Regions from separate parts of the Pseudomonas sp. Z3-6 genome, predicted to be linked through region 2. Evidence: predicted binding sites of a transcription regulator. Region 2 holds the regulator's gene; each other region holds the start of a gene.

Region 1 (10,172 bases), 1.3 Mb from region 2:
TGGAGCGGACGATTTCGACCCCGGCCACCCACTCGGCCCACCATGGCTTGACGGCCGAGGACGGTGTCACCCACTACAAAGGCAACTTCGGCAACTTGCTGTTTCTATGGGACGTCTTGTTTGGGACCGCAAAGATCACGCGCCGACGTCCGCCCGCCTACGGCATCGAGCATCTGTCGCCGATCAGTTGGCAAGAAGAATTGTTCTGGCCCGTCGTACGCGCTCGCCGTACCGCGCCCAAGACCCGCGTCCAACCGGAGGTGACGCCGTGAGCCGCCGTATCGTCGTGCTGTCGGGCTCCAATCGGGCGGGCAGCCAGTCGCTCAAAGTGGCAAATCATCTGCGGCAGCGACTGACAGATCTAAACCTGTGGGAGGCCAGCGACTTGATTGACTTGGCCACCAGCCGACTGCCGCTTTGGCCGGAACAAGACCGCGACCAGCTGTGGCCCGCTCAACAAGCGATCCTTGCCAAAGCGACGGCGCTGATCGTGATCAGTCCGGAATGGAACGGCATGGCCTGCCCAGCGCTGAAGAACTTCTTCCTGTACGCGGGGATCAGCGAGCTCGGGCACAAACCCGCGCTGTTGGTGGGTGTCTCGGCGGGCCTGGGCGGCGCGTACCCGATCGCCGAGTTGCGTGCGTCGAGTTACAAGAATTGCCGGCTCCTTTATTTGCCTGAACACCTGATCATTCGAAACGTGGAATCGATGTTCAATGACCAGGCGCCGGCCAACGAAGACGACAAGCGCATTCGCGAACGTGCTGATTGGGCGTTGCGCCTGCTCAGCCAGTACGACGTTGCATGTCGCGAGATCAGGCGGGCCCTTGAACAGCCTCCGGCGTTTTCTACCGGTATGTAGGCGGTAAGTCCTGCGCTCAGGCCGCCCCGGGCTTCCCATGAAACGCCTGCCCCAACACCGCCAATCGCTCCGCCAACGGTGGCAAGCATTGGCTGCTGCGGGTCAGGACGCCGATGTTGTCAGCGTTGCGCTCAGCCACGGCCTGCACGCTTTGCAGACGCTGGCTGATGCCGATCGACGCCTGGGATTGCTCCTGGGTGGTGCTGGCAATCAGGTCGTTGAAATGGTTGATCACGGCAATGTCTTCGACCACGGCATGCAACAGTTGCGAAGCCATTTGGCTGGCGGACACGCAGCGTTCTACCCCGTCGCGGCTACCTTGCATCGCGGCGGCGGCCTGGCGGCTGCCTTGTTGCAGCTTGGCGATGATCTGCTGGATCTCGGTGGTGGACGTCGAGGTCTTTTTTGAAAGGGTGCGGACCTCGTCGGCCACGACCGCGAACCCGCGGCCCTGATCACCGGCACGGGCGGCTTCGATGGCCGCGTTGAGGGCCAGCAGGTTGGTCTGCTCGGCAATACCATTGATCACATCCAGTACCTGGCCGATTTGCTGGGCCTGCTCGGCCAGCACCTGCACGGTGTCGTTGGTCAGGTTGATGCGCCCTGCCAGCTCGACGATCTCTTCCCGGGTCTGGTCAACCGTGCTGCGTCCGCGGTTGACCTGCTCATTGGCCTGGCCGGCACGCAGCAAGGTCTGGTCGACGTGGCCGGCGATGTTCTCCATGGCTTGGACCAGGTGGCCGATCGCACCGCTCATCTGCGCCACTTCGTCGAGTTGGTGGCGGGCGCCGGTTTCCAGGGTCTGGCCAACCTGGGACAAGTCCTGGCCCAGGTCCGAGAGGTTGCGGGTGTCGCGCACCACACCGTCCACCAGTTGGGTGACCTGTTGGAGGAAATGATCGAAACGCTCGCTCGAAGAAACCTTGACGCCCTCACCGCGCTGCCTGTCGGTGTCATGGCTCAACTGAGCGGCCGCTGCCAATACCTTGTCGAGCACCTCCTGGTTTTCCGTGGCGTCGGCCAGGCTCTGGTTCGCCAGGTAAATCAGGATCACGCTTTCCACCACCACGTAGAACGCGTGGAGGAAGATCATCGACCAGCCGCCGTGAGTCTCCATGACGAACACCGGATAACCCTGGTGTTGAAGCCAGTGAAAACTGAGGTGATGAACCGCGATGGTGGCGGCGGCCACGACAATCGGCAGCCAGTCACGGTAGAACGTCAACACGGCCAGCAGCACGAAGATCCCGAAGTGGAACTCGGTCACGCCGTGGGTCTGGTTGATATGCAGCGCCGCCATGACCATCAACGCCACCGCAATGACGCAGCGCATGGCCCGCGTGCCCGCCAGGACGCGATAAAGCCCGGTGCTCGCCACGCAGGTGGTCGCCCCCACCAGCAACGCCCGGGTGAACGTCGAGTGCAGGAAGGCCAGGCCCAGGGAATACAGCAGCGCCAGCCAAAGCAGCCCCAGCATGATGCGGTCGGCTTTACGGTGGTGGTCGTTAAAGCGCACGGGCAATGTCATGGGGGTCGTCCTTTTCAAAGACTTGGAGGTCCGTTACCAAATGCCGTAAATGGCTTAGCGGCGTTTCGAGAGGGAACTTTAACTGATTATCATCAATTAGTGGCACTGCGCCACCAAGCTTTTCTCAGCGGCCTTTGCTTTATGATGTCCGCCATCTCATGACTGACTGATGGAACCCCCATGACTTTCGATTTCGACACCGTATTGGAGCGCCACGGCACCGGCAGTACCAAATGGAGCCGCTACCCGGCGGATGTGTTGCCGATGTGGGTGGCCGACATGGATTTCGCCGCCCCGCCGATGGTCATTGACGCACTGCACAAGCGCCTCGAACATCCGATGCTCGGCTACAGCGTCGCCCAGGACGATCTGCGTGCAGCCATCACGGCTGACCTGTGGAGCAAGTACGCCTGGCGCGTCGAGCCTCAGCAGATCGTGTTCCTGCCCGGCGTCGAGCCAGGTTTCAACATGGCGCTGCATGCCTTGGTGGAACCCCGGCAGAACGTCGTGGTGCAGGTGCCCAACTACCCGCCGCTGCGCCACGCCCCTGGTCACTGGCAGTTGAACAAAGTGGAATTGCCGTTCACCCCGGTCAACGGTGAGTTCCATACGCCGTTGGCCGCGTTGCGCGAAGCGTTGCAGGGCGGCGGCGCCTTGTTGCTGAGCAATCCCCACAACCCGCTGGGCAAAGTGTTCGAGCGTGAAGAACTCCAGGCCGTGGCCGACATTTGCCTGGCGCAGGACGCCTGGATCATCTCCGACGAGATCCATGCCGAACTGTGCTTCGACGGTCGCGTGCACATACCGACTGCGTCCCTCAGCCCCGAGATTGCCGAGCGCACCATCACCCTGATGTCCGCCAGCAAGGCCTACAACATCGCGGGGCTGAAAACCTCGTTCGCGATCATCCAGAACGCCAAGCTGCGCGAACGGGTCAACAGCGCCCGGGCAGGCATGGTCGACAGCGTCAATGCCCTGGGCCTGGAAGCGACCCGCGCGGCCTACAGCGAAGCCGGCCCGTGGCTGGAAGCCCTCAAAGCCTACCTGCAAGCCAACCGTGATTACCTGGTCGAGGCGGTGAACACTCGCCTGCCGGGCATCACCATGACCGTGCCCCAAGGCACTTACCTGGCCTGGCTGGATTGTTCAGGCTTGGAGCTGGATGACCCGCAAGGATTCTTCTTGAAGGAAGCCAAGGTCGGGCTCAGTGCCGGGCTGGATTTTGGTGACGATGCCGGGCAGTTCGTGCGCCTGAACTTCGGCTGCCCGCGGGCGTTACTGGAGGAAGGGATTGCGCGGATGGAGCGCAGCCTGAAAGCCAGGGGTTGATCCAACCGGCGACGCAGAGCCCCTGTGGCGAGGGAGCTTGCTCCCGCTGGGTTGCGAAGCGGCCCCCAACGACCACACAACTCGGTGTTGGTGAGAATTGAGGGGGCTGCTGCGCAGCCCAGCGGGAGCAAGCTCCCTCGCCACAGAGGCTTCATCGCCGCAATGGATCGGTGCTCTATTCCTGCATATCCGGCGCATAAACAAAACACAGCTTGTTTCCCTCCGGATCGCGGCAATACGCGCCGAAATAGCCTTCGCAATATTGCGGCCGCGGGCCGGGAGGGCCTTCGTCGGTACCGCCCATGGCCATCGCCTGCTCCCAGGCGGCGCGGACGGTTTGCGGGGAGTCGGCGGCGAAGCTCACTTGCATGCCATTGCCCCAGGTCGCGGGCAAGCCGTTGAACGGCAGTTGGACAAACACCTGGGGCCAGTGCTTGCCCGGCTGACGCCAGCCTTCCCCCGGCGGGCCCGAATCGTTTTCGCTCGCCATGCGCTCCAGTCCCAGGCAGCCGAGGACTGCGTCATAAAAAGCGACCATTTTCGGCAGGTCGCGGGCGCCGATCTGGATGTGGCTGAACATGGCCCTGCTCCTCTTTCAAATCCGTACGTGGATTGGAGAATACCGCAACCTCCAATGTTCGCCCGATGCCGCCTATTTACCGACGAAGCAGCCCTCGTCACGCTCATCGACTGACCGGACAATCCGACCGAACTCCGCCAGAAAAACCAAAGTCCACCCTCCATCGCAACCCAACTGGAGAACGACAATGGCCGACTACCCTTTCCCGCCTTTCCCGAAACAAAGCCAGCCGGTGCCCGGCACCCAGCGCAAAATGGATCCGTACCCGGACTGCGGCGAGCAGAGCTACACCGGCTCCGGGCGATTGGCGAACAAGATCGCCCTGATCACCGGCGCCGACAGCGGCATAGGTCGCGCCGTCGCCATTGCCTTCGCCCGTGAAGGCGCGGACGTGGCGATTGCCTACCTGGACGAGCATGAAGACGCCAAGGAAACCGCACGCTGGGTCGAACAAGCCGGCCGCCAGTGCCTGTTGCTGCCCGGTGACCTGGCGGACAAAGGCCTGTGCCGCAAGATCGTCGATGAAACCGTCGCCCGCTTCGGGCGTATCGACATCCTGGTCAACAACGCCGCGTTCCAGATGACCCACGAAACCCTCGAGGAGATTCCCGACGAGGAATGGGTGCGCACCTTCGATATCAATATCACGGCGATGTTCAGGATCTGCCAGGCCGCCGTGCCGCACATGAAGCCCGGTGGTTCGATCATCAACACCACCTCGGTCAACTCCGACATGCCCAAGCCGACACTGCTTGCCTATGCCACCACCAAGGGCGCCATCGCCAACTTCACCGGCGGCCTGGCGCAAATGCTCGGGCCCAAGGGCATCCGGGTGAACAGCGTGGCGCCGGGACCGATCTGGACGCCGCTGATCGTGGCGACCATGCCCGAGGAGGAAGTGCAGAATTTCGGCTCGCAGACACCCCTCGGGCGTCCTGGCCAACCGGTTGAGGTAGCGCCGATCTATGTGCTGCTGGCCTCCGACGAAGCCAGCTACATCACCGGGGCCCGTTATGGGATTACCGGGGGCAAGCCGATGCTTTAAGCAAAGCGCAGTGTTTTACCTGTGTTTTACCTGTGGCGAGGGAGCTTGCTCCCGCTGGGCTGCGCAGCAGCCCCCCACAATTCTCACCAACACCGAGTTGTCTGGTCGTTGGGGGTCGCTTCGCGACCCAGCGGGAGCAAGCTCCCTCGCCACAACAGCCCCCGTGCCACAAAAAGTGTCTAGCGACAGTGCTCAGGACGGCTCCTTGGCGATCACCGAAATCTTCCCGTTACGCTCGATAATCGCAAACTTGATTTGCTCCAGGGTCTCGATGCCTTGGCTGGAGCGCGCGGCCTCCATGATGTCCGCCTCGATCAACCGGGCATGGCGCATCCGGCCACGGAGGATGCGCCCGTCCTCGACGATGATGGTCGGGCCGCCATCGATCAGCCGTGAAACCCACTGCGAGCGCAACTTGAGCAATGAAAAACCGACATCGATGGCAATCAGCGTCACAATCACCATCAGCGCGTTAGTCATCGAGAAGTCATCGCCCAACAGCGCCTGTTGAGTGGCCTCGCCGATGATCATCAACAACACGAAGTCGAACGTGGTGATCTCGGCCAGGGAACGCCGTCCGGCGATCTTGAACAACACCATCAATGCCGCATACAACGCGGCGGCTCGCAGTACCGAATCCATAGGTCACCTAAGGAAATATGAACTGTTTGAAACTGACCGTGGCGCCGCCGGGGGTGGCGATGCGGCTGTGATAGGTCCCGAACCCTTCGCCAAGCAATGACAGATACAGGCTGGCCTGCCCTTGCTTGTCCGCTTGGACCCAGAGCGTCATGCCCTGCCCCGCGCCCGCCGAACGCATCGGTGGCGGTTGCAGCGCTTGCATCTCGAAACCTTCCAGCCAATCGCCGCCCAACTCCACTTCCAGCACGGCGTTGGGTTGGCCCTTGAGCCGGATGGTCATGGCATTCGCGGAGCCGTTGCGGTGGAACGCCTGGTACTCAACGCCCAGGCTACCGTCGCTGCTGTACAACTCCCGGTCGCTCAACGGCCCTCGGGAAAACAGGCCCAGCAAGGTCAGGATCACCAGCAGCACCAATACGTACCAGCCCATTCGCTCAAAACGCCAGACCTTGTGCTGGAAGACCATGTCTTCGCGCACCGGGAATTGGCGGCTGCGGTGATCGTCCTGCTCGTCTTGATCGGTCATGGTCGGCCCCTATCGACACTCACCCGCCACGGCGCGTTGGTGAAAAGTGGGCAATTGCTGCAACACATATTCGGCGGCCCACAATTGCACCTGGCTGCGGTTGCCGAAGAACCGCTCGCGGCGACTGAACAAGGCGCGCTGGCCATTCACCTCGAACGCCCAGGCAAAACAGACGGTGCCGGCGGGTATACCGTCCTTGCCCTCTGGCCCGAGCAGGCCGGTAGTCGCCACGGCTACGTTGGCATTGGCATCGCGCAAGGCACCAAGAGCCATCTCCTCGGCGACTTCGCGACTGGTGAGGTTGAACGTCTCGATGGTGCGTGGACTCACGCCGAGCAGCCGCTGCTTGGCTTCAGGGGAATACACCACATAGCCGCTTTCGATCAGTGAACCGCTGCCGGGCACCTCGGCCAGCAGCGTGACAATCTGCCCGGCGGTGCAAGATTCGGCCGTGGTCAGGCGCAGGTCATGTTCGCGCAGATAATCAACCAGGGTTTGGGCAACAGTCATGGCAAACGGTCCTTCAGGGATGCTGATGGGTTGACCCCTGCCGTTTTGATTCATTCCCTTTATCGCACCGTCAGCCAGATCCTGGAAATAAATGAAACCCCTGTCTGTAGCCGTACCTCAAACCTACATGGGCCTCATGCAGAGGCCGTCCTGATCAGGAGGTCGTCATGTCTGCACCTTTCGTCAAACTGTTCACGCAACCTGAGTTCGCCTGGGCCGACATCCGCGAACAGGAACAGGCGCATCCACGCCACTACCTGGCGCACTTGCTGTTGCTCGCGCTGATCCCGGCGGTGTGCCTGTTCATCGGCACCACCTGGACCGGTTGGAGCCTGGCCGAAAACGAAACGGTACGACTCAGCAGTGCCAGCGCGTTCCAGCTGTGTGCGCTGCTGTACCTGACCATCGTGGTCGGCGTCACGCTGATGGGGGTGTTCATCCGCTGGATGTCCCGCACCTTCGAGGTGCGTCCGACGGTCAACCAATGCATCGGTTTCGCCGCCTACACAGCCACGCCCTACTTCCTGGCCGGGATTTTCGGGTTGTATCCGAGCCGCTGGCTGGCCGTGGCGGTGTTGTTGCTGGCGTCGGCCTACTCGACCTTCCTGCTGTTCGTCGGATTACCCAAGTTCATGGGCCTCAAGAAAGAACAGGGCCTGTTGTATTCGGCAAGTGTCTGGGGCGTCGGTTTGCTGGTCCTGGTGACGATCCTGGTGGAAATGATCCTGCTCTGGTTCAACTACCTGCAGCCGGAATATCTGCGTGTGCCGGTGGGCTGAGGGCGTTTTCGGGGCGCACAATGCCGGTGACGGTGGCTTTGCAGCGCCCGGTCTTCGCAATCTTCGTGCAACCGGACTATCCTGCGAGTTTTTGCCCCCTGAATTTGATGTGGCGGGACTGGATTGCCCCGCCCTTTAAGGCCAAGAATTTATGCCATCATCCAGCAAACGCTCTCCCAACGTGCCACAGCGACGAGAGCTGAGCCCCAGTGACCTGAACTTCCCGGTGGTGGGAATCGGCGCTTCGGCGGGCGGCTTGCAGGCCATCAAGCAGTTTTTCGAGCACATGCCCAAGGACAACGGCATGGCGTTCGTCATCGTTCTGCACCTGGCGCCGGACCATCAGAGCCTGGCCGGCAAGATCATCCAGGAAACGACCAAGATGCCGGTGCTGCAGGTCACCGAAACGGTGCCGATCCGCAAGAACCACGTCTACGTGATTTCCCCCGCCCAAAGCCTGCACATGAATGACGGCTATCTGCATGTCACCCCGGCCGAACCACGCCAGGGCGGGCACGTGGCCATCGACCTGTTTTTCCGCGACCTGGCGGATGTACACAAGGACCGGGCATTTTGCCTGGTGCTGTCGGGCACCGGCTCCGACGGCGCCGTGGGCCTGTCGAGGATCAAGGAGCAAGGTGGCGTGACCATCGCGCAATCTCCCACGGACGCCGAATTCGATGGCATGCCCCAGGCGGCCATTGATACCCAAATGGTCGATCTGGTGCTGCCAGTAGCGGAAATGCCGCAGAAATTGCTGGAGCTGTGGAGCAACGCCCAGGCAATCCGCCTGCCTACCGCCAATGATCCGGAAATCAACACCCAGCCGCCGACCTCCGAGCGCGAGGCCGCCGCGGCCGAGCAGTCACTGCATGACATCCTGGTGCAACTGCGCGCCGGTACCGGCCATGATTTCAAACACTACAAACGCGCCACCGTGCTGCGACGTATCGAACGGCGGATGCAGGTCACTGCCCAGGCGGATTTACCGTCCTACTACAGCTACCTGCAGAATCATCCGGATGAGACCAAGTCCTTGCTCGGCGACCTGCTGATCGGCGTGACCAACTTCTTTCGTGACCGTGAGGCATTCGAGGCCCTGGAGCGGGACGTGCTGCCCAGCCTGCTCAAACCGGTCGAACCCGGCAGCGTGCCTCCAGAGGAAGTACGCGTGTGGTCGGCGGGCTGTTCCACCGGTGAAGAGGCCTACACGCTGGCGATGCTGGTCAGCGATCAACTGGTGCACGACGCCAGTCCCGCCAAGCTGCAAGTGTTTGCCACCGACATCGATGAACGTGCCATTACTGCGGGCCGTAACGGCGCGTACCCAGAGGCGATCATCACCGACGTGCCCCCGACCCGGCTGCGTCAATACTTCCTTAAGGATGGCCACAACTACCGCGTGCGCAAGGAGATCCGCGAGCGGGTGCTGTTCGCCAAGCACAACCTGCTGTCGGATCCGCCGTTCTCGCAGATCGACCTGATCGTCTGCCGCAACCTGTTGATCTACCTCGACCGCGAAGTCCAGCGTGAAATCCTGCAAATGTTCCACTTCGCCCTGCGACCGGGGGGCTATCTGTTCCTCGGCTCGTCGGAATCGGCCGATGCCTGCCACGAGCTGTTTACGCCAGTGGACAAGCGCAACCGGATCTTCCGCAGCAAGTACGGCACCGCCAGCAGCCGCCGCACACCGACCATGCCTCGCGGCGGTTACGTGCGCGCGACGTCCTCCCCGGCTGCGCCCCTGGCCGCCCCGATACGCAAGGTGTCGTTTGCCGACATCCACTTGCGCGCCATCGAGCGCTCCGCGCCGCCGAGCATGATCGTCGACGCCAACGCCGACATCCTGCACATGTCCGAAAGCGCCGGACGCTTCCTGCGCCATGTCGGCGGCGAGATGTCGCGCAACCTGCTGACGCTGATCAATCCGCAGTTGCGCCTGGAGATCCGCACCACGCTGTTCCAGGTCAACCAAAGTGGCCAGGCGGTCAAGTCGCGTCAGGTCAACCTTGAGCGGGATGGCCGACGGTTCCTGGTGGATCTGCTGGCCCAGCCCTATCGCGACGACCAGTCCGACGGTGACTTTGTCTTGGTGGTGTTCGATGAGGTGGAAGTCGACGCGGCCGAACAGCTTGAATCCAGCACCAACCAGACCGAGAACCAGGTCCTCTCCAACCTTGAGCGGGAACTGCAACGCACCAAACTGCACCTGCAGGACACCATCGAACAGGCCGAAGTCTCCAGCGAGGAACTCAAGGCCTCCAATGAAGAGATGCAGGCGATCAACGAAGAGTTGCGCTCGGCCACTGAAGAGTTGGAGACCAGCAAGGAAGAGCTTCAGTCGATCAACGAAGAATTGCTGACGGTCAAT
Region 2 (10,172 bases):
TCCTCGCCGATCGGAATGGGCTTGAGAGCCCGGTCGGAATCAGTGAAGACCCCGATCAACGCCTCGGAAATGACTTTGTACTTGCCTTCGTTGACTGACGAGATCGAATACATGACCACGAAAAAAGCGAACAGCAGCGTGATGAAGTCGGCGTAGGAAACCAGCCAGCGTTCATGGTTGACGTGTTCTTCACGATGCCTGCGACGTGCCATGCTCCATATCCCCCATTAATCCATGAAGCCCTGGAGCTTCAATTCAATGGAGCGCGGGTTCTCACCCTCGGCGATCGACAGGATCCCTTCCAGCAGCATTTCGCGATAGCGCGACTGACGCAACGCGATGGACTTGAGTTTGGCCGCGATCGGCAGCAACACCAGGTTGGCGCTCGCCACGCCGTAGATCGTCGCGACGAATGCCACGGCGATGCCGCTGCCCAGTTGCGACGGATCGGCCAGGTTGCCCATTACATGGATCAGACCCATCACCGCGCCGATGATGCCAATGGTCGGCGCGTAGCCGCCCATGCTTTCGAAGACCTTGGCCGCCTCGATGTCGCGACTTTCCTGGGTGTAGAAGTCCACCTCCAGGATGCTGCGGATGGCTTCCGGCTCGGCGCCGTCCACCAGCAATTGCAGGCCTTTGCGCGAATAGCTGTCAGGCTCGGCATCGGCCACCCCTTCCAGGCCCAGCAAGCCTTCCTTGCGAGCGGTCAGGCTCCAGTTCACCACGCGGTCGATGCCACCAGCCAGGTCGACACGGGGCGGGAACAGAATCCAGATCAGCACCTGCATGGCGCGCTTGAAAGCGCTCATGGGTGATTGCAACAGCGCCGCGCCAATGGTGCCGCCGATCACGATCAACGCCGCCGGACCGTTGGCCAGCGCGCCGAGATGACCGCCTTCCAGGTAATTGCCGCCAATGATGGCGACGAACGCCATGGTGATGCCAATCAGGCTGAGCACATCCATTACAGGCAGGCCTCGACCAGGTGTCGACCGATGTCATCCAATCCGTACACCGCGTCGGCAAGATCAGCTTTCACGATCGCCATGGGCATGCCGTAGATCACGCAACTGGCTTCGTCCTGGGCCCAGATCGCACTGCCGCCCTGCTTGAGCAGGCGCGCGCCTTCGCGACCGTCGGCGCCCATGCCGGTCAGCACCACTGCCAAAACTTTGTCGCCGTAGGACTTGGCGGCGGAACCGAAGGTAATGTCCACGCAAGGCTTGTAGTTCAGACGCTCATCGCCCGGCAGGATTTTCACCGCGCCGCGGCCGTCGATCATCATCTGCTTGCCACCCGGTGCCAGCAACGCCAGGCCGGGACGCAGGATGTCGCCATCCTCGGCTTCCTTGACGCTGATGTTGCAGAGCTTGTCCAAGCGCTCGGCAAATGCCTTGGTGAACGCCGCCGGCATGTGCTGGATCAGCACGATGGGGGCCGGGAAGTTGGCGGGCAACTGAGTCAGGACCCGTTGCAGCGCCACCGGGCCGCCGGTGGACGTACCAATCGCCACCAGCTTGTAGGCTTTGCGCTTGGGTGCCGGCGACGATGCACTGGCAGGCGCCGAACGCGTCGGCGCAGGTGCCGGGGCGCTACGCACCGGTGCAGGATTGAAGCTGCTCGAAACCGTCGGCGCAGGCGCCGGGCTTGGCGCCGCAACCGGGGCGGGTGCCGGCGCGCTGTAGGCACTGACACGGCGATTGCTGCGGGAAATGCTGTGGACCTTTTCGCACAGCAACTGCCGGACCTTGTCCGGGTTGCGCGAAATGTCTTCGAAATTCTTCGGCAGGAAATCCACCGCCCCGGCGTCCAGCGCATCGAGGGTCACCCGGGCGCCTTCATGGGTCAGGGAGGAAAACATCAAGACCGGGGTCGGGCAGCGCTGCATGATATGCCGCACGGCCGTGATGCCGTCCATCATCGGCATCTCGTAGTCCATGGTGATCACGTCCGGCTTGAGTGCCAGGGCCTGATCGATCGCCTCTTTGCCGTTAGTCGCGGTACCGACGACCTGAATACTCGTGTCCGCTGAAAGAATTTCCGAGACGCGGCGACGGAAAAACCCCGAATCGTCCACCACCAGGACTTTAACTACCATAAACACTCCGTTAGACGAGGCGCGGCCCTGGGCCGCTCCCCTCCAGAATCAAATACGCCGGGCGGCGTAACGCTTGAGCATGCTTGGCACATCGAGAATCAACGCGATGCGGCCGTCGCCGGTGATGGTGGCGCCGGACATGCCCGGGGTGCCCTGGAGCATCTTGCCCAACGGCTTGATGACCACTTCTTCCTGGCCCACCAACTGGTCGACGACAAAGCCGATCCGCTGGGTGCCCACCGAAAGGATCACCACGTGGCCTTCGCCCTGCTCGACGTGAGCAGCGGAGCTGACCAGCCAGCGCTTGAGGTAGAACAGCGGCAGCGCCTTGTCCCGCACGATGACCACTTCCTGGCCGTCGACCACGTTGGTGCGCGACAGGTCGAGGTGGAAAATCTCGTTGACGTTGACCAACGGGAAGGCGAAGGCCTGGTTGCCCAGCATCACCATGAGCGTCGGCATGATCGCCAGGGTCAACGGGACCTTGATGACGATCTTCGAGCCCTGGCCCTTGGTCGAGTAGATATTGATCGAACCGTTGAGCTGGGAAATCTTGGTTTTCACCACGTCCATGCCCACGCCACGGCCCGACACGTCGGAGATCTCGGTCTTGGTCGAGAAGCCCGGGGCGAAGATCAGGTTGTAGCACTCGGTATCGCTCAGGCGGTCGGCGGCATCCTTGTCCATCACACCGCGTTTCACCGCGATGGAACGCAACACATTCGGGTCCATGCCTTTGCCATCATCGGAGATCGACAGCAGGATGTGGTCGCCCTCCTGCTCTGCGGCCAGGATCACCTTGCCGCTGCGGACCTTGCCCGAGGCTTCGCGTTCTTCCGGCGACTCGATGCCGTGGTCGACCGCGTTGCGCACCAAGTGGACCAGCGGGTCGGCCAGGGCCTCGACAAGGTTCTTGTCGAGGTCGGTCTCTTCACCCACCAGTTCCAGGTTGATTTCTTTCTTGAGCTGGCGAGCCAGGTCGCGAACCAGGCGCGGGAAGCGCCCGAAGACTTTCTTGATCGGCTGCATCCGGGTCTTCATGACCGCAGTCTGCAAATCGGCCGTGACCACGTCGAGGTTCGACACAGCCTTGGACATGGCTTCGTCCTGGCTGTTGAGGCCCAGGCGCACCAGGCGGTTACGCACCAGCACCAGCTCGCCGACCATGTTCATGATCTCGTCCAGGCGTGCGGTATCGACCCGAACGGTGGTCTCGGCTTCGCTGGCCGGTTTTTCCGCTGGCGCAGCCGCTGGAGCACGGGCTGGCGCCGGGGCGGCGGCAGCGGCAGGCTTGGCGGGCTCGGCCTTGGGTTCCGGTGCCTTGGCGGCGGGTTTGGGCGCGGCCTTGGCCGCCGGTGCGGCCGTCTTGGCGGCGGCAGGCGCGGCGGAAGCGGTACCGACCTCGCTGAACTTGCCCTTGCCGTGCAGCTCATCGAGCAGCGATTCGAATTCGTGGTCGCTGATCAGGTCGCTGCCTGCGGCAGCGGCAGCAGGTTTGGCCGGCGTCGGTGCCGAAGCGATGGCCGAATCCAGGGCGTCAACGGCAAAGGTGCCCTTGCCATGCAACTGGTCGAGCAAGGCTTCGAATTCGTCGTCGGTGATGTCCGAGCTGTCGCCCGCCGCTTTCGCGGCGGCCGGGGCTGCTGGCGGGACAACGGCATCTGGCGCGAATTGGCCCTTGCCGTGAAGCTGGTCGAGCAGCGACTCGAACTCGGCATCGGTGATTTCGTCGCTGCCAGCCCCATTGCTGGCCGGTGCAGCCGGCGCAACCTGAGCGGCCGGTGCCTCGGCCTGGGCCTTGACGGCACTCAGGGAGTCCAGCAACTGTTCGAATTCATTATCGGTGATGTCGCCCGATTCTTCGGCGACTGGTTCTTCAACCACTGCCTCGGCAACCGGCGCGGCTTCGTCAGCCGATTGCGGCTCGGCCAGGCGTGCCAGCGCGGCGAGCAGCTCGGGGGTGGCCGGGGTAATCGGCGAGCGCTCACGCACTTCGCTGAACATGCTGTTGACCGCATCCAGCGCTTCGAGCACCACGTCCATCAATTCCGAATCAACGCGACGCTCACCCTTGCGCAGGATGTCGAACACGTTCTCGGCAATGTGACAGCACTCCACCAGCTCGTTGAGCTGGAGGAAGCCGGCGCCTCCTTTTACAGTGTGGAAACCGCGAAAAATTGCATTGAGCAGATCCGCATCATCAGGTCGGCTTTCCAGCTCGACCAGCTGTTCGGACAGTTGCTCTAGAATCTCGCCGGCCTCAACCAGGAAATCCTGAAGGATCTCTTCATCGGCGCCGAAGCTCATTAATGGCTGCTCCTAAAATAGGGCTAAATCAAAATCCAAGGCTGGACAGCAAATCGTCCACATCGTCCTGACCGGACATAACGTCTTCTCTTTTATCGGCATGAATTTGCGGACCTTCACCCTGAGAGAGATGTTTTTGTGGATCTTTTTCAGCAAGTATCGCTTCACGGTCGTGTTCGATGCCTGCAAAGCGGTCGACCTGGCTAGCCATCAGCACCAGTTTGAGCAGGTTGCTTTCCACTTCGGTGACCAGTTGGGTCACACGCTTGATCACCTGGCCGGTCAGGTCTTGATAGTCCTGGGCCAGCAGAATGTCGTTGAGGTTACTGGCCACGGCGCGGTTTTCGTTGCTGCTGCGCGTCAGGAAACCGTCGACCCGACGGGCCAGCTCCCGAAATTCTTCAGCACCGACTTCGCGACGCATGAACCGGCCCCAGTCGGTGCTCAAGGCCTGGGCCTCTTCACTCAGGCCATTGACCAGCGGTGTTGCGCTTTCCACCAGGTCCATGGTGCGGTTGGCCGCGGCCTCCGTCAGCTTGACCACATAGCCCAGGCGCTCGGTGGCGTCGGTGATCTGCGAGACTTCCTCGGCCTGCGGCATGTGCGGGTCGATCTGGAAATTGACAATCGCGCTGTGCAGTTCACGCGTGAGCTTGCCCACTTCCTGATACAGACCACGGTCACGGGTCTGGTTGAGCTCATGGATCATTTGAACCGCATCGCCAAAGCGACCTTTTTCAAGGCTGTCGACCAGTTCGCGGGCATGTTTTTTCAGGGTCGATTCGAAATCGCCCATTGAAGATTCGTTGTCCATAGCTCCCCCGTGGCGCCGTTAACCGATGCGTTCGAAGATTTTTTCGATCTTCTCTTTCAACGCCTGGGCCGTGAAGGGCTTGACCACATAGCCGTTTACACCGGCCTGGGCCGCTTCGATGATCTGCTCGCGCTTGGCTTCGGCAGTCACCATCAGCACCGGGAGGTGCTTGAGTTTTTCGTCGGCGCGCACATGGCGCAGCAAGTCGATACCGGTCATGCCGGGCATGTTCCAGTCAGTCACCAGAAAGTCGATGCTCCCGCTGTTGAGGACCGGAATGGCTGTGACGCCATCATCCGCCTCGACCGTGTTGGTGAACCCAAGGTCACGCAACAGGTTTTTTATGATCCGCCGCATCGTTGAGAAGTCATCAACGATGAGGATTTTCATGTTCTTGTCCAATTCGACCTCCAAGCAGTCTTAAACGCGCCCAGCACCTGGACGCGCCATTTCAATCAATTCCGGCACAACACTCGACAACGGTCTGGAGCACAACGGATGGAAACTGACCCGGCAACGCCATGCCAGTCCCGCTCGCAGTGTCCCCACACTGCCTGTCAGCGCGCTCGCCACTCCCCCAAACGGCCCCGCAAGCGGGCCGCGCACTGGCTGTGTAACTGGCTGACCCGAGATTCGCTGACCCCCAGGACCTCACCGATTTCCTTGAGGTTCAGCTCTTCGTCGTAGTACAGCGCCAAGACCAGTCGCTCACGTTCCGGCAAATTGGCAATCGCATCCGCCAGCGCACTCTGGAAACGTTCATCTTCCAGGTCACGCGACGGCTCCATGTGAGCACTCGCGTTATCCTCATGCAGCCCTTCGTGCTCGCCGTCCTGCAAGAGGTCGTCGAAGCTGAACAGGCGACTGCCCAAGGTATCGTTCAAAATCCCGTAATAATCATCGAGACTCAACTGGAGTTCGGCCGCAACCTCGTGATCTTTAGCGTCACGCCCAGTTTTAGCTTCGATTGCCCGAATCGCGTCACTGACCATGCGGGTATTGCGGTGCACCGAACGCGGCGCCCAATCGCCCTTGCGGACTTCATCGAGCATCGCCCCACGAATGCGAATACCGGCATAGGTCTCGAAACTGGCGCCCTTGCTGGCGTCGTATTTGTTCGACACTTCAAGCAGGCCGATCATGCCGGCCTGGATCAAATCCTCGACCTGGACACTGGCCGGCAACCGCGCCAGCAAGTGATAGGCGATACGCTTGACCAGTGGCGCATAACGCTCGATCAATTCGTATTGGGCGTCCCGTGCCGATTTTTTGTAGAGATGGTTGTAACCGCTGGCTGTCATAACACGGGCCCTGCTGTTTGTTGCACAAGACGCTCGACGAAAAACTCCAGATGCCCGCGGGGGTTGGCCGGCAGCGGCCAGGTATCGACCTTTTGGGCGATCGCCTTGAACGCCAGCGCGCATTTGGAACGTGGAAAGGCTTCATAAACGGCACGTTGCTTCTGGACGGCCTTGCGCACGCTTTCGTCGTAAGGCACTGCACCGACGTATTGTAGGGCGACGTCCAGGAAGCGATCGGTGACCTTCGTCAACTTGGCGAACAGGTTGCGTCCTTCCTGCGGGCTCTGGGCCATGTTGGCCAGGACGCGGAAGCGGTTCATGCCATAGTCGCGGTTAAGCAGTTTGATCAGGGCATAGGCGTCGGTGATGGACGTCGGTTCGTCGCAGACCACCAGCAGCACTTCCTGGGCGGCGCGCACGAAACTGACGACCGAGTCGCCGATGCCGGCCGCGGTATCGATTACCAGCACATCGAGGTTATCGCCGATGTCGCTGAACGCCTGGATCAGGCCCGCGTGCTGCGCCGGGGTCAGGTGAACCATGCTCTGGGTGCCGGAGGCAGCCGGCACGATGCGAATCCCGCCCGGCCCCTGCAACAGCACGTCGCGCAGTTCGCAACGGCCTTCGATCACGTCCGCCAGGGTGCGTTTGGGGGTAAGCCCCAGCAACACGTCGACGTTCGCCAGGCCCAGGTCGGCGTCCAGCAGCATGACCCGTCGGCCAAGCTCTGCCAGAGCCAGGGACAAGTTCACTGACACGTTAGTCTTCCCGACGCCACCTTTGCCGCCGGTCACCGCGATCACCTGTACGGGATGCATGCTGCCCATGTTCGTTCTTTACCTTGTCTTCTTAGACGGAGGCCACATTACTGGCTGCGCGTTCGCATACGGAACAATGCATGGCAGACCATCGATGTAGGTACAAAAAATATTCATGATTACCTCAGCCGACCTGCTTGGTCGGGCTGTGGTAGATGTCAGCGAACATGTCAGCCATGGCTTCTTCGCTGGGTTCTTCCTGCATTTGCACACTCACGGCACGACTGACCAGTTGATGACGGCGCGGCAGATGCAAATCATCCGGGATCCGCGGCCCGTCGGTCAGGTAGGCCACCGGCAGTTCATGACCGATCGCCAGGCTCAACACCTCGCCCAGGCTTGCCGTTTCGTCCAGCTTAGTCAGGATGCAGCCGGCCAGCCCGCAGCGTTTGTAGCTGTGGTATGCGGCGGTTAGAACCTGTTTCTGGCTGGTGGTTGCCAACACGAGATAATTTTTTGACTTGATACCGCGTCCGGCCAGGCTTTCGAGCTGCATGCGCAGGGCCGGATCGCTGGCTTGCAGGCCGGCGGTATCGATCAGCACGACGCGTTTGCGCAGCAGCGGTTCCAGCGCCTGGGCCAGGGATTGGCCCGGATCCACATGGGTCACCGACACATTGAGGATCCGGCCCAGGGTCTTGAGTTGTTCCTGGGCACCGATGCGGAAACTGTCCATGCTTACCAGGGCGATGCTCTGGGCGCCGTACTTGAGTACATAACGGGCGGCGAGCTTGGCCAGGGTGGTGGTCTTGCCCATGCCGGCAGGACCGACCATGGCAATGACCCCGCCCTCTTCCAGCGGCTCGACTTCCGGCGTGGCAATCATGCGTGCCAGGTGCGCCAGCAGCATGCGCCAGGCCTGGCGCGGCTCTTCGATACCATTGATCAGCGCCAGCAGGTCGCGGGACAACGGGCCGGACAGGCCGATGCGTTGCAGGCGACGCCACAGGTTGGCCTGGGCCGGACGGCTGCCTTGCAGCTGGTTCCAGGCCAGGGAGCCGAGCTGGACTTCCATCAGCTCGCGCAGGCTGTTGAGTTCGAAGCGCATCGAGTCCAGGGCGCGCGGGTCAAGCCCACGGGCTGGCGCGGCAGGTGCCGGCTCTGGACGACGCGGTTCGGCCTGGACCTGTTCCATCAGCGGTTCGGCGGCGGTCAACGGCAGGCCGGCGGTCAGCGGCTGACCGGCGAACAATTGACGATTGGTGCCCGGCGCGCCTTCGCCTTCGCTGCTGCGCAGGCTCAGTTCGGCCTGGGCGCTGGCGATGCGCGATTGAGTCTTGCGCAGCTCATCTTCAAGTTCCATGTTCGGAACCCGTGGCGCCAGCGCCGACAATTTGTAATCCAGGGCCGCCGTCAGCTCGACACCGCCGGCGATACGACGGTTGCCAATGATGGCTGCTTCAGCGCCCAGCTCGTCACGAACCAGTTTCATGGCCTGACGCATGTCTGCGGCGAAAAAACGCTTCACTTGCATAAACCACTACCTCAGCCGTTGGGCCCTACTGTCGCAACGATGGTCACTTGCTTGTTGTCCGGTATTTCCTGGTACGCCAGCACATGCAGCCCCGGGACCGCGAGGCGTCCGAATCGCGAGAGCATCGCGCGAATCGGACCGGCCACCAGCAGGATCACCGGTTGGCCTTGCATCTCTTGCCGCTGGGCTGCCTCGATCAGCGAACGCTGCAGCTTCTCGGCCATGCTTGGCTCCAGCAGAACACCCTCTTCCGAGCCTTGTCCTGCCTTCTGCAGACTATTGAGCAATATCTGTTCCAACCTTGGCTCCAAGGTGATAACAGGCAGCTCAGACTCAGTGCCTACAATGCTTTGGACGATTGCACGGGATACGCCGACCCGAACCGCGGCCACCAGGGCGGCGGTATCTTGACTCTTGGACGCGTTGTTGGCGATGGCTTCGGCAATACTGCGTATGTCGCGCACAGGCACTTGCTCGGCCAACAACGCTTGCAGGACCTTGAGCAACTGCGACAACGAAACCACGCCCGGCACCAACTCTTCAGCCAGCTTCGGCGAGCCTTTGGCCAGTACTTGCAGGAGTTGCTGGACTTCTTCGTGGCCAATCAGCTCGCTGGAGTGCTTGTACAGAATCTGGTTCAAGTGGGTCGCCACCACGGTACTGGCGTCCACCACGGTGTAGCCGAGGGACTGGGCCTGGGCCCGCTGGCTGATTTCGATCCACACCGCCTCCAGGCCAAAAGCCGGATCCTTGGCGGTGATGCCGTTGAGGCTGCCGTAGACCTGGCCAGGGTTGATCGCCAGCTCGCGGTCGGGGTAGATCTCGGCTTCGGCCAGGATCACGCCCATCAGTGTCAGGCGATAGGCGCTCGGCGCCAGGTCGAGGTTGTCGCGGATGTGCACAGTGGGCATCAGGAAGCCCAGGTCTTGGGAGAGCTTCTTGCGCACCCCCTTGATCCGCGCCAGCAACTGACCACCCTGGTTGCGGTCGACCAACGGAATCAGGCGATAACCGACTTCCAGGCCGATCATGTCGATGGGCGTCACGTCATCCCAGCCCAATTCCTTGGTTTCCATGGCGCGGGCCGGCGACGGCAGCAGTTCCTGCTGGCGCTTGACCTCTTGCAGGGCCTGGACTTTCTGCACGTTCTGCTTCTTCCAGAACAGGTAGGCACCGCCAGCCGCCAGGGCCGCCATGCTCAGGAAGGAAAAATGCGGCATGCCAGGCACCAGGCCCATCACCGCCATCAGGCCGGCGGCAACGGCCAGGGCCTTGGGCGAGGCGAACATTTGGCGACTGATCTGCTTGCCCATGTCTTCGGAGCCCGAAGCACGGGTCACCATGATCGCGGCGGCTG
Region 3 (10,172 bases), 1.4 Mb from region 2:
ACTTCGCCAGCTTTTACCAACTCTTGAAAATACTCTCCGCCTTCCTGGCCGACCTTCGTGTAGGCGCCCAGACCCGCCAGCCAGATCTTGCGCGCGTACGTTTTCACGTCGCTGAGCGTGGAAGATTCAACGTCGGTTTTTTTCTTGAAAATAACTTTGGCCATGGTGCACCTCACTCGAAAAAGGTTTGAGGAACTGCCCGCACAGGGACGGGCTCAGGCACAAAGTAGTGGCAATAATTAGAAACGGCACCCTAACAACTGACACAAATCCCGAGGCATTTGATGTCCCGATGTGGGAGCGGGCTTGCTCGCGAATGCGGTGAGTCAGTCAACATCAATAATGACTGACCCACCGCATTCGCGAGCAAGCCCGCTCCCACAGTATTTGGTGGTGAACTTTGATTCCGTGTTCGCCATCCTTCCGAGCAGTTAAGCCAACGCCTTATCCAGCGCCTTTTCGATTTCGCCTTTGATCGTGCCGCTCATGGCCGACATCAACATGCCCAGCTCCACGTCGACGCGGATCGAATCCTCGCCCACGTGCACTTCGCCCTTGACCCCGGAACGCTTGAGTTTCAGGGTATCGCCCACCCACTGCGGCTCCAGGCCATAGCTGTCGGACAACTTCTGCGCCAGCTTGTCGGCCTTCTCTCGCGCCGCTTCCTTGCCCAGGCCATGGGCACGTTCAACCGTTATACGGGCCATCGGATGACTCCTGTTTTATCGGGACTTGCCTGAACGTTTCAAACCCTGGCTGCGTCAAAACGTCCCGGCGGTTGCCCATCTTACCTTCAGCCTTGCCAAGACAAAGCCCTCCACCGGGATTAGAATGTCCCGCATTCTTTTTTGGTGACCGCGATATGACTGATCAGCGCAAAGGCAGCGATGCCGAACCCACCACTCACTTCGGCTTCAAGAACGTGCCGGAAAGCCAGAAGGCGGAAAAAGTCGCCGAGGTTTTTCACTCCGTAGCCGCCAAGTACGACTTGATGAACGACCTGCTCTCGGGCGGCATGCACCGGCTCTGGAAGCGTTTCGCGATCGAGCTGTCGGGCGTGCGCAGCGGTAACCGCGTGCTGGACATCGCCGGCGGCACGGGCGACCTGACGAAGAAGTTCTCCCACATCGTCGGGCCGACCGGCCAAGTGGTCCTGGCCGACATCAACGAATCCATGCTCAAGGTCGGTCGCGACCGCCTGCTGGACCTGGGTGTGGCCGGCAACGTCGAATTCGTCCAGGCCGACGCTGAAAAGCTGCCGTTCCCCGACAACCATTTCGACTGTGTGACCATCGCTTTCGGCCTGCGCAACGTCACCCACAAGGAAGACGCCCTGCGTTCGATGCTGCGCGTGCTCAAGCCCGGCGGTCGCCTGCTGGTGCTGGAGTTCTCCAAGCCAACCAACGCGCTGATGTCCAAGGCCTATGACGCCTACTCGTTCGCCTTCATGCCGTTGATGGGCAAGCTGATCACCAATGACTCGGAAAGCTACCGCTACCTGGCCGAATCGATCCGCATGCACCCGAACCAGGAAACCCTGAAGTCGATGATGGTCGAGGCCGGTTTCGACCGCGTGACCTACCACAACATGACCGCAGGCATCGTCGCCCTGCATCGCGGTATCAAGCCCTGATGTTGCTCACCGGCCTGCTCGCCAGCGTCGAACTCGGCCTCAACCGGGTGCTGCGCCTGGACAGCACGGCGCTCCCGCGCCTGGCGCACTTGAGCGGCAAAGTGATCGCCGTCGACTGTCGTAGCCCGGCGTTGCGGTTGTTCATCCTGCCCAGCGACGAAGGCCTGATGCTCGCCGCCCACTGGGAAGCCGAAGTGGACTGCACGCTGCGCGCCCCGGCGGCAAGCCTGCTGAGCCTGGCCCTGGGCAAGGACAAGAGCGCGGTGCTGCACAGCCCCGACGTCGAGCTCGACGGCGACAGCGGCGTACTGCTCGAACTGGCGGCGATTCTCCAGGATCTGGAGCTGGACTGGGAATACGAAGTGTCCCGCTGGATCGGCCCGGTGGCGACCCAGCTACTTAGCGGCCATTTGAACAGCCGCCGCCGCTGGTATCGCCAGGGCTTCGCCAGCCTGGGACAGAATCTGAGTGAATACCTGGCTGAAGAATCGCGTACCCTCGTAGGCCAACGCGAGGCTCAGGCCCGTTTTGATGAACTGGACCAGGTCAAGCTTGACCTGGAACGACTCGAGGCGCGTTTCGAGCGCCTTTCCCGATCCCTTGAAACCAAGCGATAACGCATGAAGCTGCTTGCCGTCCGCCGTTTGTTGCGCATCCAGCGCGTCGTGATCCGCTACCGCCTCGATGACCTGCTGTTCGCCTTGCCGCTGCCCTGGTTCCTCCTGGCGCTGCGCTTCGTGCTGCCGTGGCGCTGGTTTCCCCGGCGGACCCTGGACCTGAGTCGCGGCGCGCGCCTGCGCCTGGCTCTGCAGGACCTGGGACCGATCTTCATCAAGTTCGGGCAGATCCTCTCGACCCGTCGCGACCTGTTGCCCGAAGACATCGCCGACGAGCTGATGTTGCTGCAAGACCGCGTGCCGCCGTTCGATTCCAAGCTGTCGGTGGCACTGATCGAGGAACAGTTGGGCAAGAAGATCAGCGAAGTCTTCAGCCGTTTCGATGTCGAGCCCCTGGCCTCGGCTTCCGTGGCCCAGGTGCACGCCGCGCAACTCAAGAGCGGCGAAGAAGTGGTGGTCAAGGTCATTCGCCCAGGCCTCAAGCCGATCATCGCCCAGGACCTGGCGTGGCTGTTCATTCTCGCTCGCGCCGCCGAGCGGTTGTCGGCCGATGCCCGCCTGCTGCACCCGGTGGACGTGGTCCAGGATTACGAAAAAACCATCTACGACGAACTCGACCTGCTGCGCGAGGCCGCCAACGCCAGCCAGTTGCGTCGCAACTTCGAAGGCTCGCCGCTGCTCTATGTGCCGCAAGTCTATTGGGACTGGTGCCGGCCGAAAGTATTGGTGATGGAGCGCATCTACGGCATCCAGGTGACTGACCTGGCGACCTTGGCCGACCAGCGCACTGACATGAAATTGCTGGCCGAGCGCGGCGTGGAAATTTTCTTCACCCAGGTGTTTCGCGACAGTTTTTTCCACGCCGACATGCACCCGGGCAACATCTTCGTCAGCACCGTGCAGCCATGGAGCCCGCAATACATTGCCATCGATTGCGGCATCGTCGGCAGCCTGACCCCTGAGGACCAGGACTACCTGGCACGTAACCTGTTCGCCTTCTTCAAGCGTGACTACCGTCGCGTCGCCCAACTGCACATCGATTCAGGCTGGGTGCCGGCCGAGACCAAGCTCAACGAATTCGAAGCGGCGATCCGTACCGTGTGCGAACCGATCTTCGAAAAACCGTTAAAAGATATTTCCTTCGGCCAGGTGCTGATGCGCCTGTTCCAGACTGCGCGTCGCTTCAACATGGAGGTCCAGCCGCAGTTGGTGCTGTTGCAGAAAACCCTGCTGAACATCGAGGGTCTGGGCCGTCAGCTGTACCCGGACCTCGACCTGTGGAACACCGCCCAACCGTTCCTCGAACGCTGGATGCGCGAGCGCGTCAGCCCGCGAACCTTGCTGGGCAACGTGCAGAGCCAATTCGAGCAGATCCCGCACCTGGCCAATATGACCCGCGACCTGCTCGAACGCATGTCCCAGCCCCACGCCCACGACCCGGCGCCCCCGTGGCATCGACGCAAGGACGACTGGCTGTTGCGCCTGCTTGGCGCGGCTCACCTGGGGGGCGGCGCGGTGCTGGCGACCGGCGGGCCGCTGAGCCAACTGGGCCACTGGCCGGCCGGTATCATGGTGGTGGTCGGTCTGTATCTGGTCGTTCGTCGATAGCACGGATCAGTTGCAAGCGATAAGCTGCAAGCCTCAAGCTAAAACGGTTGAACCCATCGCTCAACCCAACACAGAATCGCTTTTATTTGCAGCTTGAAGCTTAAAGCTTGCCGCTGCCGTCAGGACCAACGATGAAAAACTGGCAGGACGAGATCAAGTGGGACGCTGACGGCCTGGTGCCGGCCATCGCCCAGGACCACAAGACCGGGCGCGTATTGATGATGGCCTGGATGAACCGCGAAGCACTGGCCCTGACCGCTGCCGAGAACCGCGCCATCTATTGGTCACGTTCCCGTGGCAAGCTGTGGCGCAAGGGTGAAGAGTCCGGCCACGTGCAGCACCTGCATGAGATGCGCCTGGACTGCGACGGCGACGTCATCATCCTGATGGTCGAGCAGGTCGGCGAGATTGCCTGCCACACCGGCCGTCAAAGCTGCTTTTATCGCGTCTTCGAGAACGGCGATTGGAAAACCGTCGACCCGGTGCTCAAGGACCCGCATGCCATTTATTCAGGACATACCCATGAGTGACACCCTGACCCGCCTGGCCCAGGTGCTGGAAGAGCGCAAGGGCGCCGCCGCCGACAGTTCCTATGTCGCCAGCCTGTACCACAAGGGCTTGAACAAGATTCTGGAGAAAGTCGGCGAAGAGTCGATCGAGACCATCCTCGCCGCCAAGGACGCCGCTGTCAGCGGCGATTGCAGCGACGTGATCTACGAGACCGCCGACCTGTGGTTCCACAGCCTGGTCATGCTGGCCCAACTGGGGCAGCATCCGCAGGCCGTACTGGATGAACTGGACCGTCGTTTCGGTCTGTCCGGGCACGTCGAGAAAGCCTCGCGCCCGTCCGCCTGATCAATTTTTGAGAGGAGTAGCCACATGGGTATCTTTGACTGGAAACACTGGGTCGTCATCCTGGTCGTCGTGGTGCTGGTGTTCGGTACCAAGAAACTGAAAAACCTCGGCACCGATGTCGGCGAGTCGATCAAGGGCTTTCGCAAAGCCATGAACGATGATGAAAAACCAGCCGATCCGACGACCACCCAAGCCCAGCCCGGACAACCGGCCCAACCGGTACACCCGCAGGCCACTCAGCCTGTGAATGCACCGAATACCATCGATGTGCAGGCCCAGAAAGTCGAAGAGCCCATCCGCAAAGACTCGTGAGCACTGACTAATGTTTGGGATCAGCTTCACTGAACTGCTGCTCGTCGGCCTCGTCGCCCTGTTGGTATTGGGCCCCGAGCGCCTGCCGGGTGCTGCGCGCACTGCCGGTCTGTGGATCGGGCGCCTGAAGCGCAGCTTCAATGCGATCAAACAGGAAGTTGAACGTGAAATCGGTGCCGACGATATCCGTCGGCAACTGCACAACGAACATATTCTGTCCCTGGAGCAGGAAGCGCGGAAAATCTTCACGCCGACCCAACAGGAACCGACGCCGGTCCAGCCCGTGGTCGAGCCGACGATGGCTTCCCAAACGCCAGAAAGCGGCGTGCCGGTGGCAGAACCGGCGCCAGCGACACCGACGGTAGCGGACACAGCCTCCACCGCTGCGCCTGCGCCTAACGACCCTACTTTGCCGCCGCGAGCCCCATGAGCGATATCCCTGAAAACGACCAGCCGATGCCGCTGGTATCGCACCTCACCGAGTTGCGCACCCGCCTGCTGCGTTGCGTCGCGGCGGTTTTCATCATCTTCGCCGGGCTGTTTTCCTTCACCCAGCAGATCTACACCTTCGTCTCCACGCCGCTGCGCCAGTACTTGCCGGTAGGGGCGACGATGATCGCCACCGACGTGTCGTCGCCGTTCCTGACGCCACTGAAGCTGACGATGATGGTCTCGCTGTTCCTGGCGATCCCGGTGATCCTGCACCAGATCTGGGGCTTCATCGCACCGGGCCTGTACAAGCATGAAAAACGCATCGCCGTGCCGCTGCTGGTGTCCAGCATCCTGCTCTTCTACACCGGCATGGCCTTCGCCTATTACCTGGTGTTCCCACTGATCTTCAAGTTCTTCGCCGCCGCCACCCCGGCGGGCGTGGAGATGATGACGGACATCAGCAGCTACCTGGATTTCGTCATGACGCTGTTCTTCGCCTTCGGCGTGGCATTCGAAATCCCGGTGGCGGTGGTGCTGCTGGTGTGGATCGGCGTGGTCGATGTCGCCTACCTGAAGAAGATCCGCCCCTACGTGATCATCGGCTGTTTCGTGGTCGGCATGATCCTGACCCCGCCGGATATCTTTTCCCAGACCCTGTTGGCCGTGCCGATGTGGCTACTGTTCGAGATCGGCATCCTGTTCGGTGGCCTGGTGCGCAAACGTCGGCAGGAAGACCCCGAGGACCAACCGGTCGATGACCACAACGATCAGCCGCCAGCGACCCAAGCGTGAACCTGCTGTTGCTCGAAGAGGCCGATTTCATCGGGCCTGACCGCGTCATCCTGAGCGATCGCCGGTTGACCCACATGCAGGAAGTCCACCGCAGCGCGGTCGGCGACAACCTGCGTGTCGGGCGCATTGGCGGGTTGATGGGCACAGCCCAGGTGCTGCGCCTGGAAGCTCGGGAAGCCGAACTGCAAGTGATCCTCGACCAGGCGCCACCGGCCAAGTTGCCACTGACCCTGGTGCTCGCCCTGCCGCGTCCGAAAATGCTCCGGCGAGTGTTCCAGACCATCGCCACCATGGGCGTGCCGCGGGTGGTGCTGGTCAACAGCTATCGCGTGGAAAAGAGCTTTTGGCAGACGCCGTTCCTGGAGCCCGAGGCGATTCGTGAGCAATTGATCCTGGGCCTGGAGCAGGCTCGGGACAGCGTGCTGCCTGAAATCGTCACTGAAAAGCGCTTCAAGCCCTTCGTTGAAGACCGCCTGCCGGCCCTTGTGGACGGGACCCTCGGGCTGGTCGGCCACCCAGGCAACCACCCACCCTGCCCCCGGGCCCTGACGGAACCCGTCACCCTGGCAATTGGCCCCGAAGGCGGCTGGATCCCCTACGAGATCGACCTGCTGGGCAAGGCCGGCTTGCAACCGGTGCAGCTGGGAGAGCGGATCCTGCGGGTCGAGACTGCCGTTACAGCCCTGCTGGCAAGGTTGTTCTAAATGGCATCGCCGCTTCTCCTGTGGCGAGGGGATTTATCCCCGCCGGGCTGCGCAGCAGCCCCTCTTCGGTGCCCAGTCAATGAGTGGGCACGTCACTGCTTAGGGCCGCTTCGCGTCCCCACGGGGATAAATCCCCTCGCCACAAAATAAACAGCCTTAGAATCCTGAGTTCATTCCTACAGATCGCGCCCAAGCTGCCGATACATTCCCCATAAAACCAATTCAACGCTCCAAGGGAGTATCAGCATGTTCGGGTGGCTTGCCCAGGGTCTGGGAAATGTAAGCGTTAACCGCAAACTCGGCGCAGGCTTCGGCCTGGTGCTGCTCCTCACCTTGATGATTGCGTTCACCGGCTGGTCCGGCCTGGGCAATGTCATCAGCCGGGGCGACAAGCTGGGGTTCATTGCCAGTCTCAATGACTTGAGCAAGGACTTGAACCTGGCCAGCATCGACTACAACACCACGCGGGGCGAGAAAGGGCCGCAACAGGTCAACGACCTGCTTGGCAAACTCGAAGCCGGCCTGAAAACCGCTCGCGAGTTGATCGAACAGCCTGCCGATGTTGCACTGATCGACCAGCAACTGGCCGCCGTCGCCGAATACAAAAGCGCCTTCGCCCAGATGACCAGCGCCACCGTCAGCCGCGAAGACGCCCGCAGCAAGCTGGGCGCCAGCGCCGATAACACCGTGGCCCGCGTCGCCGAAGTGGAAAAAGCGCTGCTGCAAGGTGGCGACATCACCCAGTTCAACAGCATCGTGACCTTGAGCAAGGCCATCCAACAGGCGCGCTATCAGGTTCGCGGCTACACCTACAGCGGTAAAAGCGAGGCCCAACAACCGGCCATCGATGCAATCACCGATGTCTTGAAACTCTTGGCACGCTTGCCGGCGCAGTTGCCCGAAGAGCACGCCGACAAGCTCCAACAGGCCAGCGACTCGATGAACATCTATCGAGCGGCGGTCAGCCAGTTCCGCGATTCCCAACTTGATAACGGCGCCGCATTGCAGAGCATGAGTCAGCAGGGCCAGGTACTGATCGATTCCAGCCAGAAGCTCACCGTGTCCCAGACCGCCGTGCGTGACCACGACACCGCCCAGGCCAAGAGCGTCCTGATCGCAGCCGCCGCACTGGCGCTGCTGTTTGGCGTGATCGCCGCCCTGCTCATTACCCGACAGATCGTCGGCCCGCTGGATCAGACCCTGAAGGTGGCAGAGCGCGTCGCCGCTGGCGACCTGACCCACAACCTTACCTCCGACCGCCGCGACGAACTCGGCCAACTGCAACGTGCCATGCAAAGCATGACCGTCGGCTTACGGCAATTGATCGGTGGCATCGGTGAAGGGGTTACCCAGATCGCCAGCGCCGCTGAACAACTCTCAAGCGTGACCGAACAGACCAGCGCCGGGGTCAACAGCCAAAAAGTGGAAACCGATCAGGTCGCCACCGCCATGCACGAAATGACCGCCACGGTGCAGGAAGTGGCGCGCAACGCCGAGGAAGCTTCCGAAGCCGCCGTCGCCGCCGACCAGCAAGCCCGTGAAGGCGACAAGGTCGTTGGCGAAGCCATCGCCCAGATCGAGCGCCTGGCCAAGGAAGTAGGCAACTCCACTGCCGCCATGGGCGATTTGAAGCGTGAGAGCGACAAGATCGGCAGCGTCCTGGACGTGATCAAGTCCGTGGCCCAGCAGACCAACCTGCTGGCCCTCAACGCGGCCATCGAGGCAGCCCGTGCCGGCGAAGCCGGTCGGGGCTTCGCCGTGGTGGCCGACGAGGTCCGTAGCTTGGCCCAGCGCACCCAGAAATCCACCGAAGAGATTGAAGAACTGATCGTGGGCCTGCAGACCGGTACCGAACAGGTCGCGACCATCATGGACAACAGCCGTAGCCTGACCGACAGCAGCGTCGAACTGACCCGTCGTGCGGGGAGTTCGTTGGAGAACATCACTCGGACAGTTTCGGCGATCCAGTCGATGAATCAGCAAATTGCCGCAGCGGCCGAGCAGCAGAGTGCGGTGGCTGAGGAGATTAATCGTAGTGTGCTGAATGTGCGTGATGTGTCGGAGCAGACGGCGGCGTCCAGTGAGGAGACGGCTGCCTCCAGTGCTGAGCTGGCGCGGTTGGGGGTTCATTTGCAGACGTTGGTGGGGCGCTTTCGGGTTTGATGTCCTTTGGGGCTGCTCACTTCTGAGAAGCCCGGAAGCCCGGCCCAGTCAAAAGTAAGCAAAGCCCTCCCGCCCCACCACTCGGTGCCTCGCCTAGGCTCGGCATGCCTGAACGAAGGCATTGCTCCGTGGGCCGCCGCGAGGCGGCCTGGCTCTTGGTGGGCTCGCGTCTCTCCTGTGGGAGCGAGCCTGCTCGCGAAGAGGCCGGCACATCCAACATCACCGCAAACTGACACACCGCCATCGCGAGCAAGCTCGCTCCACCGCCAATCCCTGTGGGAGCCGAGCTTGCTCGCGATGGCGGCGGGGCTATGATCTGGCCTTCACTTCCACTGGAAAAGCCATTTTTCCTGAGCAAACAACAAACCCGTGGCGAGGGAGCTTGCTCCCGCTCGGCTGCGCAGCAGTCGTAAAAAACCACCCTGCTGTTCCCAGACGCACCTTGCAGAATGGTTTTGGGGCTGCTCCGCAGCCCAGCGGGAGCAAGCTCCCTCGCCACAAGGGCGATCCGCAGATAGAAATGCGCCCAACAAAAAGCCCCGCTTCCTTCCAGAAGCGGGGCTTTTTGTGTATCAGGCCACTTGAGGCTGCACGCTCACCGGCTGCAGCGGCAACAACGGTGCATGAGGATCGGCCTTCACCGACTCACGCCACGCCGCCAGCCACTCGGGATGCGCCTCGCTCCAGACCTGCTCGTGCAGGCGGGACAAGGCCACCGGGTCGCTCAGCAAGGCCAGCCGCTCAGCGTTATTGAGACCGGCAGGGCCGACCTTCAAAGCGTGGCGAACGCGTTCGACCCGCAGCCATTCAATCGGCTCGGCCTGGCCGTGACGCGAGGTGGCCAGCGCATACGCCAAGGCGTTCTGTTGTGGATCGACCACCGCCCGGATGAAACCGTCGTTCAGCGCGTGCCAACGGTTCTCATGGGTGTACTGGTCCGTCGACAGCAGCTCCTGGGGCGGTGCGTATTCCTCGGGAATCAGGAACAGGCTCTCATCACGGGATTTCAAGCCCAGGCCCACGCGACTGGAGATCACCGACACCGGGATCGACAGG

Evidence for each region. The regulator FliA, encoded in region 2, starts transcription of late flagellar genes. The targets are predictions, from matches to a motif close to CTAAAGTTTNNNNNNNNNNNGCCGNTAA.
Region 1: a site for FliA is predicted at 2,445-2,472, ahead of J3P88_RS17150 (methyl-accepting chemotaxis protein). Genes of this name have one in related genera too.
Region 3: a site for FliA is predicted at 7,130-7,157, ahead of J3P88_RS28250 (methyl-accepting chemotaxis protein). Genes of this name have one in related genera too.

What each region holds. Positions count from the first base shown of each region.
Region 1 covers NZ_CP071644.1:3,863,248-3,873,419, forward strand. The annotation lists gene J3P88_RS17140 (sterol desaturase family protein) at 1-272, shown strand, start outside; gene J3P88_RS17145 (NADPH-dependent FMN reductase) at 269-862, shown strand; gene J3P88_RS17150 (methyl-accepting chemotaxis protein) at 879-2,390, opposite strand; gene J3P88_RS17155 (MalY/PatB family protein) at 2,571-3,719, shown strand; gene J3P88_RS17160 (VOC family protein) at 3,895-4,299, opposite strand; gene J3P88_RS17165 (SDR family oxidoreductase) at 4,487-5,344, shown strand; gene J3P88_RS17170 (DUF421 domain-containing protein) at 5,537-5,986, opposite strand; gene J3P88_RS17175 (hypothetical protein) at 5,994-6,512, opposite strand; gene J3P88_RS17180 (CinA family protein) at 6,522-7,022, opposite strand; gene J3P88_RS17185 (Yip1 family protein) at 7,190-7,801, shown strand; gene J3P88_RS17190 (CheR family methyltransferase) at 7,953-10,172, shown strand, end outside.
Region 2 covers NZ_CP071644.1:5,137,506-5,147,677, forward strand. The annotation lists gene motD (flagellar motor protein MotD) at 1-212, opposite strand, end outside; gene J3P88_RS22200 (flagellar motor protein) at 228-968, opposite strand; gene J3P88_RS22205 (protein-glutamate methylesterase/protein-glutamine glutaminase) at 968-2,101, opposite strand; gene J3P88_RS22210 (chemotaxis protein CheA) at 2,150-4,408, opposite strand; gene J3P88_RS22215 (protein phosphatase CheZ) at 4,437-5,222, opposite strand; gene J3P88_RS22220 (chemotaxis response regulator CheY) at 5,241-5,612, opposite strand; gene fliA (RNA polymerase sigma factor FliA) at 5,780-6,523, opposite strand; gene fleN (flagellar synthesis regulator FleN) at 6,520-7,350, opposite strand; gene flhF (flagellar biosynthesis protein FlhF) at 7,466-8,815, opposite strand; gene flhA (flagellar biosynthesis protein FlhA) at 8,827-10,172, opposite strand, start outside.
Region 3 covers NZ_CP071644.1:6,528,279-6,538,450, forward strand. The annotation lists gene J3P88_RS28195 (phasin family protein) at 1-164, opposite strand, end outside; gene J3P88_RS28200 (polyhydroxyalkanoic acid system family protein) at 432-707, opposite strand; gene ubiE (bifunctional demethylmenaquinone methyltransferase/2-methoxy-6-polyprenyl-1,4-benzoquinol methylase UbiE) at 863-1,633, shown strand; partial or broken gene J3P88_RS28210 (ubiquinone biosynthesis accessory factor UbiJ) at 1,633-2,257, shown strand; gene ubiB (ubiquinone biosynthesis regulatory protein kinase UbiB) at 2,254-3,858, shown strand; gene hisI (phosphoribosyl-AMP cyclohydrolase) at 3,990-4,388, shown strand; gene J3P88_RS28225 (phosphoribosyl-ATP diphosphatase) at 4,381-4,713, shown strand; gene J3P88_RS28230 (twin-arginine translocase TatA/TatE family subunit) at 4,738-5,025, shown strand; gene tatB (Sec-independent protein translocase protein TatB) at 5,036-5,455, shown strand; gene tatC (twin-arginine translocase subunit TatC) at 5,452-6,249, shown strand; gene J3P88_RS28245 (16S rRNA (uracil(1498)-N(3))-methyltransferase) at 6,246-6,953, shown strand; gene J3P88_RS28250 (methyl-accepting chemotaxis protein) at 7,200-9,116, shown strand; gene mdoH (glucans biosynthesis glucosyltransferase MdoH) at 9,689-10,172, opposite strand, start outside.